DNA from 3 places in the Micromonospora sp. WMMD735 genome. Region 1 is predicted to be linked to each of the others. Evidence: riboswitches for the same ligand, from Rfam matches in the RefSeq annotation. Region 1 holds a riboswitch; each other region holds the start of a gene.
The links. A riboswitch is a leader RNA that binds a small molecule or an ion and turns the genes downstream of it on or off. The one in region 1 is predicted to bind cyclic di-AMP.
Positions count from the first base shown of each region.

Region 1 (3,264 bases):
GGCTGACACGTATCCCGTCCCGGATCGTTGGGAGAACTCGCACGCATGGGCGCCGACCACACCCGTCCCGCTCCGTCCACCCCGCCGCGGGTGCGGCGGCTCCTCGTCATGACGGTGGTGCCGCTCATCGTGGTCACGGTGATCGCCACGCTGGTGCTCTGGCCCGGCGCGACCCCGAAGATCGACCAGGGCGAGCAGGTGCCCCGCCACCACGGCACGGTGACCCGGGTGGTGACCGAGCCGTGCCCGCCCGCGCCGCAGACCCCCGACGGCCCCTCCGGGGTGGCCGACGGGCCGTGCGGGACGGTGACCGTCGCCGTCGAGCAGGGGCCGGACGCGGGCCGTGAGGTGCAGACGCCGGTGCCGTCGGGGCCGGGAGCGCCGACGGTGGCGGTCGGCGACGAGGTGGTGCTCGTCGCGCTGGCCGACCCGAGCGATCCGTCGGCGAGCAGCTACCACATCGCCGAGCACCAGCGGGGCATGCCGCTGCTCTGGCTGGTCGCCCTGTTCGCGGCGGCGATCGTGGCATTCGGCCGGCTACGCGGGCTGGCCGCCCTGGCCGGTCTCGGGGCCAGCTTCGCCATCCTGTTGACCTTCGTGGTGCCGGGCATCTCCGCCGGGGGCGCGCCGCTGCCGATCGCGGTCACCGGCGCCGCGTTGATCATGTTCGTGGTGCTGTACCTGACCCACGGGATCACCGCGCAGACCTCGGTGGCGGTGCTGGGCACGTTGGGCAGCCTGGTGCTGACCGGCGTGCTGGGCACGCTGGCCACCGCCGCCACCCACCTGACCGGGTACGGCAGCGAGGAGGCCACCACGCTGTCGATGTACCAGCGTGACGTGGACCTGCACGGCCTGCTGCTGGCCGGGATCATCATCGGTTCGCTCGGTGTCCTGGACGACGTCACGGTCACCCAGGCAGCCACCGTCACCGAGCTGGCGCACGCCAACCCGGGGCTGTCGCGGTTGCAGCTCTACCGGGCGGCGACCCGGGTCGGCCGGGCGCACATCGCGTCCACGGTCAACACGATCGTGCTGGCGTACGCGGGCGCGTCGCTGCCGTTGCTGCTCCTGCTCACCGCCGACAGCCGCCCGGTGAGCCAGATCCTCACCAGCGAGTTCCTGGCCCAGGAGATCGTCCGCAGCGCGGTGGCGACCCTCGGCCTGGTGGCGGCGGTGCCGCTGACCACCGGGTTGGCCGCGCTGGTCGTGACCGCCGGGCGGGGACCGGCCGACGCCGGTACGGCCGGGCCGCCACCCACCCCACGTCCCACCCCCGACCGTGCCGAGGCGTTGGAGGCGTTGAGCGCGCCCCGGCACGGTGCACCGTCCACCCCGGCCCCCGCACGGTGGCCGGACCCGGAAAGGAGCACGGACACCGCATGGTGACACTGCGCTGCGTGACCGGAGGCGAGGTCGCGGCTGTCGGTCGCGTCACTGATTACCCCTCGCTATCGGGAAAATACTCATTTGGTCGGGTTGCGGGCGTAGATCCCCGGTACGACTCTCGGGTAACCTCGCTGCCGGTCACCGCCGAAGGCGCCCACCGGCGCCAGCGGTGCCACCGCCCAATCGCCGTACGGCGAGCCGGGGAACCGAGCACCTGGGGTGAATCCGCGCCAGCGGTAGGGGCCACTTCCGTCCCGAACCCGTCAGCTAACCCGGTCGGCGGTCGACGGAAGGGAAAACTGTGACGGCACCCCTACGCCGCTGGTTGACGCCGGCAGTGGCCGTACTCGCCGCCCTGGCGATCGTCGCCGGACCGGCCGCCGCCCCCGCGACGGCCGCGCCCAACGCGCCCACCCCCTCGGGGCACGAGGAGGACGACGAGCCGAAGCTCCTCACCGACGTCATCGAGGCCACCAACCGGGAGTATTCGGCGGCGAAGACCCGGCTGGAGAAGTCCAAGAAGCGCCAGCTCGAATACGCCATCGAGGTGGAGAAGGCGGAGCAGGAGCTGGCGGCGCTGGCCCCGCAGGTCACCGAGATCGCCGCCCAGTCGTACCGGACCGGTCGGGTCGGCGCGGTCGCCGCGCTGCTGGAGAGCGACGCGCCGGACGCCTTCGTCCGCCGGGCCGCCGCCCTGGACGAGCTGAACATGGTCAACGCCGGCAAGCTGGCCGAGGTCAACAAGGTCAAGACCCGGGCCGAGCAGGCCAAGCTCGCCGTCGACGCCGAGGTCCGGGAGCAGCAGAAGCAGACCAACCTGATGGCCAAGAAGAAGACCGAGGCCGACAAGGCGCTGGCCCTGGTCGGCGGCCGGGGCTTCACCGGCGGCCTGGTCGACGCGACGTCCCCGGTGGCCCGCGTCGCCCCCGGCCAGACCGCCGACGGCGATTGGCGTGGCGAGTCGTGCAGCGAGAACGACCCGACCACGTCCGGCTGCATCACCCCGCGCACGCTGCACATGTACAAGGAGGTCAAGCGGGCCGGGTTCAACCGGTTCGTCGGCTGCTACCGCCCCGGTGGGCCGTGGGAGCACCCCAAGGGCAGGGCGTGCGACTGGTCGTTGCAGAAGAGCGGGTTCAGCCCGTGGCACAACAACGACACCCGGATGTACGGCAACAACCTCGCCGCGTTCCTGATCCGCAACTCGGACCGGCTGGGCATCTACTACGTGATCTGGAACCGGCAGATCTGGTTCCCGGCCAACGGCTGGAGTTCGTACTCGGGACCGTCCGACCACACCGACCACGTCCACGTGTCACTGCTGTAGCGACCGTTTCGACACCACGGCGGCGATGGTGCGGTGTCCGGGTTCCTGGACGCCGCGCCACCGGCCCCGATGAGTTGTTCGGGCCACGCACGACGAAGGCCGCCCGGCTGAGCCGGGCGGCCTTCGTCGTGACCGGTGCGGGTCAGGAGGCGACGGGTGCCGACGCGGCACCGGCCGGCACGGCCGGTGCGGGCACCGCGGCGGCGGGCTCGGACAGCACGGCGGCGGGCTCGGGGGCCGGGGCGACCTGGTGGACCTCGCCGGCGGCGAGGCGGTAGGACATGCCGACCACCGCGCACCGACCGGCGGCCACCTCGGCGGCGATCACCGGCGAGTTGCCGAGCAGCACCTCGACGGTCTGCGCGATGTGGATGTCGACGATCCCGTCGATGTCGTGCACCCCCTGCTGGGCCGCGCGACGCAGGCTCGGCCCGACGGCGGCGACCACCGAGTAGAGGTGCCCCGGGGGCTGGGTGCCGGTGCGGGCCGTGTCCCGGGCCGCCTGCACCGCACCGCACGAGTCGTGCCCGAGGACCACCACCAGCGGG
Region 1 is NZ_JBMHMJ010000002.1:5,670,625-5,673,888, reverse strand. Features, by position in the region: gene ACN268_RS24795 (YibE/F family protein) at 46-1,389, shown strand; cyclic di-AMP (ydaO/yuaA leader) riboswitch at 1,556-1,687, shown strand; gene ACN268_RS24790 (coiled-coil domain-containing protein) at 1,691-2,716, shown strand; gene ACN268_RS24785 (carbonic anhydrase) at 2,859-3,264, opposite strand, start outside.

Region 2 (3,264 bases), 2.3 Mb from region 1:
GGCGGAGATCCGCCGGCTCTATCCGGACCTGGAGTTGCCGAGCGCGGTGCGCTCCACCGGGGTGGACCCGGTGGCGCTGCACGTGCCGGCGGCGGAGCTGGCCCGGACGACTGCCGATGCGGTGGACGCGTTGCTGGCCGAGGTGGCGGGGACGGTCGGCGTGATCACCCCGGTGCCCCGCCGGGACGAGGTCGCCGGCTGGTTGGGCGACCGGGGCGGGGCGCGCCTGCAGGTGGTGACCAGCCTCCAGGCCAAGGGCATGGAGTACGACGGGGTGGTACTGGTCTGCCCCGGCGAGATCCGGGCCGATCCGGGCTCCGGGGTACGGACGCTCTACGTGGCGTTGTCCCGGGCGACCCAGCGCCTCACCACCGTCGAACCGACCGGCTGACCGACCGGCACCCCGGCCCACCCGGCCGGACGTCCGACCGTCACTTGCACACATAGCGATGTGAGCATAGATTGGAGCGGGTCCGCGACGGCGACGGTGGTCCGCGACGGCGACGGTGGTCCCGACGGCGACGGAAGGTGTGGACGTGGGCGCAGGTCATGACCACAGCGCGACGGTGAGCAACGCCGCGCACCGGCACCGGGGCCGGCTCTGGGCGGCGTTCGGGCTGCTCGCCGTGCTCATGGTGGTCGAGGCGGTGGCCGCCTTCGGCACCGGTTCGCTGGCCCTGCTCTCCGACGCGGGGCACATGTTCACCGACGTGCTCGGCATCGGGATGGCGCTGGCCGCGATCACCGCCACCCGGCGGGCCGCCCGGGACCCGCAGCGCACCTTCGGCCTCTACCGGCTGGAGGTGCTCGCAGCCCTGGCCAACGCCGTCCTGCTCAGCGGGGTGGCGGTCTACGTGCTGATCGAGGCGGTCCGTCGGTTCGGCGAGCCACCCGAGGTGCTGGCCGGCCCGATGCTGGTGGTGGCGGTGCTCGGCCTGCTCGCCAACATCGTCGCGTTCGGCCTGCTGCGGGAGGGTGCCAAGGAGAGCATCAACCTGCGCGGGGCGTACCTGGAGGTGCTCGGTGACCTGCTCGGCTCGGTCGGAGTGATCGTGGCGGCGCTGCTGATCGCCGGCACCGGCTGGTGGTGGGCCGACCCGCTGGTCGCCGTGGCGATCGGCGTGTTCATCCTGCCCCGCACCTGGCGGCTCGGCCGGGCGGCGGTGCGCATCCTGGTCCAGGCCGCTCCGGAGCACCTGCCGGTGACCGCCGTGCACGACCGGCTGACCGCCGTGCCCGGGGTCGCCGAGGTGCACGACCTGCACGTCTGGACGCTCACCTCCGGCATGGACGTCGCCTCGGCCCACCTCACCCTGGCCGGTGACGCCGAGGTCGGCACGGTGCTGGCGGCCGCCCGGGGCGCCCTGCGGGAGGATTTCCACATCGAGCACGCCACCCTCCAGGTCGAGCCCGGAGCGAGCCCCGGCGCGTGCGGCCCCGCCCACTGGTGACCCCACCCTGGGCCGGACAGTCAGCCCCGCCGGGTACTCCCGCACAGAGATCACGGAAATTTGCGTCGTTTGAACCATTTGAGAGTATTCACTCTCGTACCCTCAGTCACGAGGTAGGCAGGCGTCACACGCGTACCGGTAGGCTCGGCCCCGGTCTCCGCCAGGCAGAGGCCGCCGCCTAATCGCCCGCCCGGGCGAACCGGGGAACCACGTTCCTGGGGTGCATCCGCGCAAGCGGTAGGGATCTTCCGTCCCGAACCCGTCAGCTAACCCGGTCGGCGGCTGACGGAAGGACATCCGCATGCACGTACGCACCACCACACGGCTGCTGGCCGCAGTCGTCACGGCCCTGGCCCTGGGCGTGTCGGCCGCGCCGTTCACCCCGGCCGCCGCCGCGCCCACCACCCGGCTCGCCGCCCCCGGCGACGACGACGAGGGCGGCACCCCGGCGCTGCGCGACCAGCTCGACGCGGCCAGCAAGGGCTGGCTGGAGGCCAAGGCCGCCCTGGAGCGCTCCACCAAGCGCCAGCAGGAACTCGACGCGCAGCTCAAGACCATCGAGGGGCAACTGGTCACGCAGACCGCCAAGGTCGGCGAGATCGCCGGAGCGGCCTACCGCACCGGCCGGCTCGGGCCGATGTCCGCCCTGCTCAACAGCAACACCCCGAGCGGTTTCCTGGACCGCGCGGCGGCGCTGGAGACGGTCGCCACCCGGGAGGACCAGGAACTGCGCACGATGATCGAGACCCGGGACCAGGCCACCCGGACCCGGGCGGCGGTCACCCGGGAGATCACCGAACAGCGCAAGCAGGTCGCCACCATGGGCAAGCGCAAGGAGCAGGCCGAGCGGGCGTTGGCGGTGGCCGCCGCCGACAAGCCGACCTCCACCTCCCGCGACTCCGGCAGCTCCGACGGCACGTCCACCAGCAACGCCAAGGGGGCGCCCCGCAACTCCGACGGCTCCTGGCCGTCCGAGTCGTGCAGCGTCAACGACCCGACGCCGGCCAACGGCTGTATCACCCCGCGCACGCTCAACGCCCTCAACCAGGCCAAGGCCGCCGGTTTCACCAGGTACGTCTCCTGCTACCGGCCCAGCGGCTCCGGCGAGCACCCCAAGGGCCGGGCGTGCGACTTCGCCGCCCAGAAGGGCGGCTTCGGCGGGGTGGCCAGTGGCGGCGACCGGACGTACGGCAACAACCTCGCCGCGTACTTCATCCGCAACGCCGACCGGCTCGGTGTGCTCTACGTGATCTGGTTCAAGCGGATCTGGCTGCCGAGCAGCGGGTGGAAGGCGTACAGCGGGGGCAACGGGGACCCGTCCAGCGACCACACCAACCACGTACACCTGTCGATGATCTGAGCCGACCCGGTGGTCCGTCCGACGCGGGCGGACCACCGGACCACGGCCCGGCCGCAACAGGCGGGTCGGGTGCCGACCGGGCCGGGCGGCCCAGGTGCCGGCGGTGGTCAGCCGGCGGGTGGCGGGTCGCCGGCCCGGCCGTCCAGGACCGCGCCGAGTCGGCTGGCCAACCCCAGGTGGGCGGCGCGGGCCTGCCGGAAGGCGTAGCCGAACAGCGGGGCCGGCGCGGCGAGGGTGATCTCCACGTCGATCCGCAGCAGGTCACCCTCCATCCGCAACCGCGTGTGGTTACGCACGGTGGTGCCGGGCTGCTGGCGGGCCACCGTCACGATCTCGTCGTCACCGGCCAGCAGCACGTCGGCCTGGTAGGTGACGGGGAACCGCAGCGGGCCCAGCTCCAGCCGGTCGGTGATCGCGTAGCTGGCCAGGGCACCCGGCCGGGCGGGCAGCCGG
Region 2 is NZ_JBMHMJ010000002.1:3,393,436-3,396,699, forward strand. Features, by position in the region: gene ACN268_RS14285 (HelD family protein) at 1-391, shown strand, start outside; gene ACN268_RS14290 (cation diffusion facilitator family transporter) at 537-1,451, shown strand; cyclic di-AMP (ydaO/yuaA leader) riboswitch at 1,617-1,748, shown strand; gene ACN268_RS14295 (coiled-coil domain-containing protein) at 1,753-2,811, shown strand; gene ACN268_RS14300 (SRPBCC family protein) at 2,919-3,264, opposite strand, start outside.
Region 2: linked by a shared signal. The riboswitch ahead of ACN268_RS14295 (coiled-coil domain-containing protein) and the one ahead of ACN268_RS24790 (coiled-coil domain-containing protein) in region 1 are both predicted to bind cyclic di-AMP.

Region 3 (3,264 bases), 1.6 Mb from region 1:
TCCCTGGCCGCCGAGGCGTACGCGGCGACGCAGCGGGTGCGGCCGGGCCGGGTCCCGCGGCCCCGTACCGCGACGTCGGCGGCGACCCGCCTCACGCAAGCCACCCGCTGGCACCCGGCCCGGGTCGGCTGACCGCCCCGGGACCACCGCTCCCGGACCGGACGAGGTCCGGTCCGGCCTGGCCCGGTCCGGCCTGGCCTGGCCTGGCCCGGTCCGGCCTGGCCTGGCCCGGTCCGGCCTGGCCTGGCCTGGCCTGGCCCGGCCCGGTCCGGCCTGGCCTGGCCTGGCCTGGCCCGGTCCGGCCTGGCCTGGCCTGGCCTGGCCCGGTCCGGCCTGGCCCGGTCCGGCCCGGTCCGGTCCGGCCCGGGGCGATCGACACAACGACGCGCAGATGGCGGTGTCCGTGCCGCGTTGACCCCACGACCTCGGCCCCGTTGCGGATGCCGTGCCCCCGCCCCTGCGGTCCCGTTGCGGGCGGTGGTCCTGCCCGGGGCCGCGCGGACCGGGGGACCGGGGGACCGGGGAGACCGGGGGACCGGGGGTCCCGGGGACCGAATTGTTATCCAGGCCGGTGTGGGTGCGGTCACGTCCCGGCGGAACCGGACACCCCGTCACACTCGGTCACATCGACTCCGATGATCATCGGAGGTTGCGGGTCGGCTGTCCGGTCACGGCCCTGTCGAGCCCCGACGGCCATTCGTCCCCGGCCCGCACCCCCGCTGCCCGACTGCCCCGCAAATCGGCCGACCCGGCGATGTTTACGCAGGTCACGGGGCTTGGCGGGAGGGAAGGGCGGCCAGTAGTGTCGCTGCGGTCCGGTGCGGTTTCCGATCGCAGGAGGCGACGCCGCGCCGACCCGCTCAATCGTGCACGGCACGAACCGGGGACCCACACGCACCACCTGGGGTGAATCTCCGGGCCACGGCCCGGGGTAGGGCGATCTTCCCGCCCGAATCCGTCAGCTAACCCGGTCGGCGGCAGCGGAAGGAGTTTCATCCTCGTGCAGCATGACCCCACCCCTCGGTGGTTCCTCCACCTCGGTGCCGGGGTGCCGCCGGACCGTCGCGCCTGACGCGCTGACCCGGCCGTCCACCCCGCCGCCCGACCCCGGTCGGGCGACCCGCCGATCCGTCCGGCTCCCGTCGGGCGGTCCCTGCCGAACGAGCGTCCGAACACCCGATCCGCGCGTGGCGTACCCGCCACGTGCCGGTCCGGCGTGCCCGGCCGCCTCGCCCCGTGGAGGAACACCCCGTGAAGCACCACATGAAGCGTCAGCTCCGCCGGCTGGGCGCCCAGCGCCCGTACCGGATGGTCGTCGGCTCGGCGGCGGTCCTCGTCCTGGTCGCCGGCGGCACCGCCCTGGCCGCCGGGGTCGACGACGCCCCGACCGACCAGCACGCCACCGCCGTTGCCGAGACCGCCCCCCGCCTCGACGACGTCGCCAGCCGCGCCCAGGCCCGGGTCGCCGTCCCCGCCCCGGCCGGCCCGTCGGCCACCCCCTCGACCAGCCCGTCGGCGAGCCCCACCCCGTCGCCGCGGGTCACCCGGGCCAAGGCCCGCGCCACCGCCGACCCGGACCTGACCCGCAGGGCGACCCCGAAGCCCCCGTCGTCGAAGGTCCTGCGCTACGACTACCAGGCCCAGATCACCTACTACTACTGCGGCCCGGCGGCGGTACGCAACGCGCTCAGCGCCGCCGGCATCGAGCGCGGCCAGGACGCCCTCGCCGCCCAGTTGGGCACCACCGAGATGGGCACCAACTCGGCCGAGGACACCACCCGGGTACTCAACGCCGTGGTCAAGGGGGACCCGTACCGGACCCGGATGTTCGCCGGGACCCCGAGTGACGCGCAGATCGAGCGGCTGCGGGCCGACGTGGTCGCGGCGGTCACCGACCGGCGGGCCGTGGTCGCGAACGTGGCCGGGGACGCCACCGACCTCGACGGCGGCTGGCACTCCTTCCCCGGCGGCCACTACGTCGCCGCCGTGGGCTACCGGGACAACGGCCGCACCGTGCGGGTCGCCGACTCGGCCGACCCGTCGCTGCCGGCCTACTGGGTCAGCGTGACCACCCTGGCGAACTGGATCGCCACCCGGGGCTACTCCGCCTGACCGACCCACCCCACCCGCCCCGGCCGCCCCGACCACGGGTGGCCGGGGCGGTGCTCGTCATAGGGCCGATACAGCGGTGTCAGCGGACTCGGATACCGCGACACCGCCCCGATAGGCGTCGGGCACCGCCGGCTCAGGCCCGGGGGGAGAGGACCGTGGCGGTCCGGGGCGTCGGCGGGGTCCAGCCCGGCTCCAACTCCCGGCGGGCGGCGTCGAGGAAACCGTCGGCGTACGCGTCGGCGGGGAAGTCGCCCAGGTAGCGGCGGCGGGTGTCCCACCGGGCCGCCGCCAGCGGGTCGGTGTCCAGCAGGCCGGTCAGCACCTCGTCGAGGTTGGCCATGTCCCGGCGCAGCACGTAACCGGAGCGGGCCAGCGGGAATCGGTCCAGGAACTCGTCGCCGTCGACGCCCAGGTCGGTCACCGCGTACGGCTTGCCCGAGTAGAGGTAGTCGGAGATGACCCCGGAGACGTCGGAGACCAGCGCGTCGGAGCGGTTGACGCAGTCGGTCAGGCTCAGCTCGCGGCTGGCCGCCGCACCCCACAGGTGCTGCCGGCCCGTACGGGTCCGGTCGGCGGCGAGCAGCTCGGTGAGCCGGGCCAGCTGCCGGGCCGAGGCCGGGTTCTGCCCGGTGTACGGGTGGGCCCGCAGGATCACCGTGGCCCCCCGGTCGAGCAGCCTGCGCAGCAGTGGCTCGGCCACCGGCAACGAGCAGTAGTTGGCGTCGGCGTGGTGGCCGGTCCAGGTGGGGGTGTAGAGCACGGTCGGGGCGGCCGACGGGCGGGCCTCCCCGCGTACCTCGATGGCCTCGACCTGGGGGCGGCCGACCACGACGAACTTCTCGGCGGGGATCTCCACGCCGGCCCGCGCGTACCGCTCGATCGCCGCCGGACCGGCCACGAAGATCTTGTCGAAGATGGCCGAGACCGGGTTGGCGCTGGGGGCCTTGTCGCTGTCGCCGTGGTGCAGTTGCACGTGGGTGAGCTGGGTGAACCGGATGCAGTGGCTGTTCTTCGCCCCGTGGTTGACGTAGAACGCCACCCGCAGGCTGGGCACCAGCGCCTCGTCCATCGCCTTGAGGGTGGGGCAGTAGACCACCGGGGCGCTCGTCGCGGCGGCGATCGTGGGCAGGAACTCCGGCTCCCGCAGCAGCA
Region 3 is NZ_JBMHMJ010000002.1:7,249,368-7,252,631, forward strand. Features, by position in the region: gene ACN268_RS31425 (hypothetical protein) at 1-132, shown strand, start outside; cyclic di-AMP (ydaO/yuaA leader) riboswitch at 848-992, shown strand; gene ACN268_RS31430 (C39 family peptidase) at 1,264-2,112, shown strand; gene ACN268_RS31435 (CDP-glycerol glycerophosphotransferase family protein) at 2,246-3,264, opposite strand, start outside.
Region 3: linked by a shared signal. The riboswitch ahead of ACN268_RS31430 (C39 family peptidase) and the one ahead of ACN268_RS24790 (coiled-coil domain-containing protein) in region 1 are both predicted to bind cyclic di-AMP.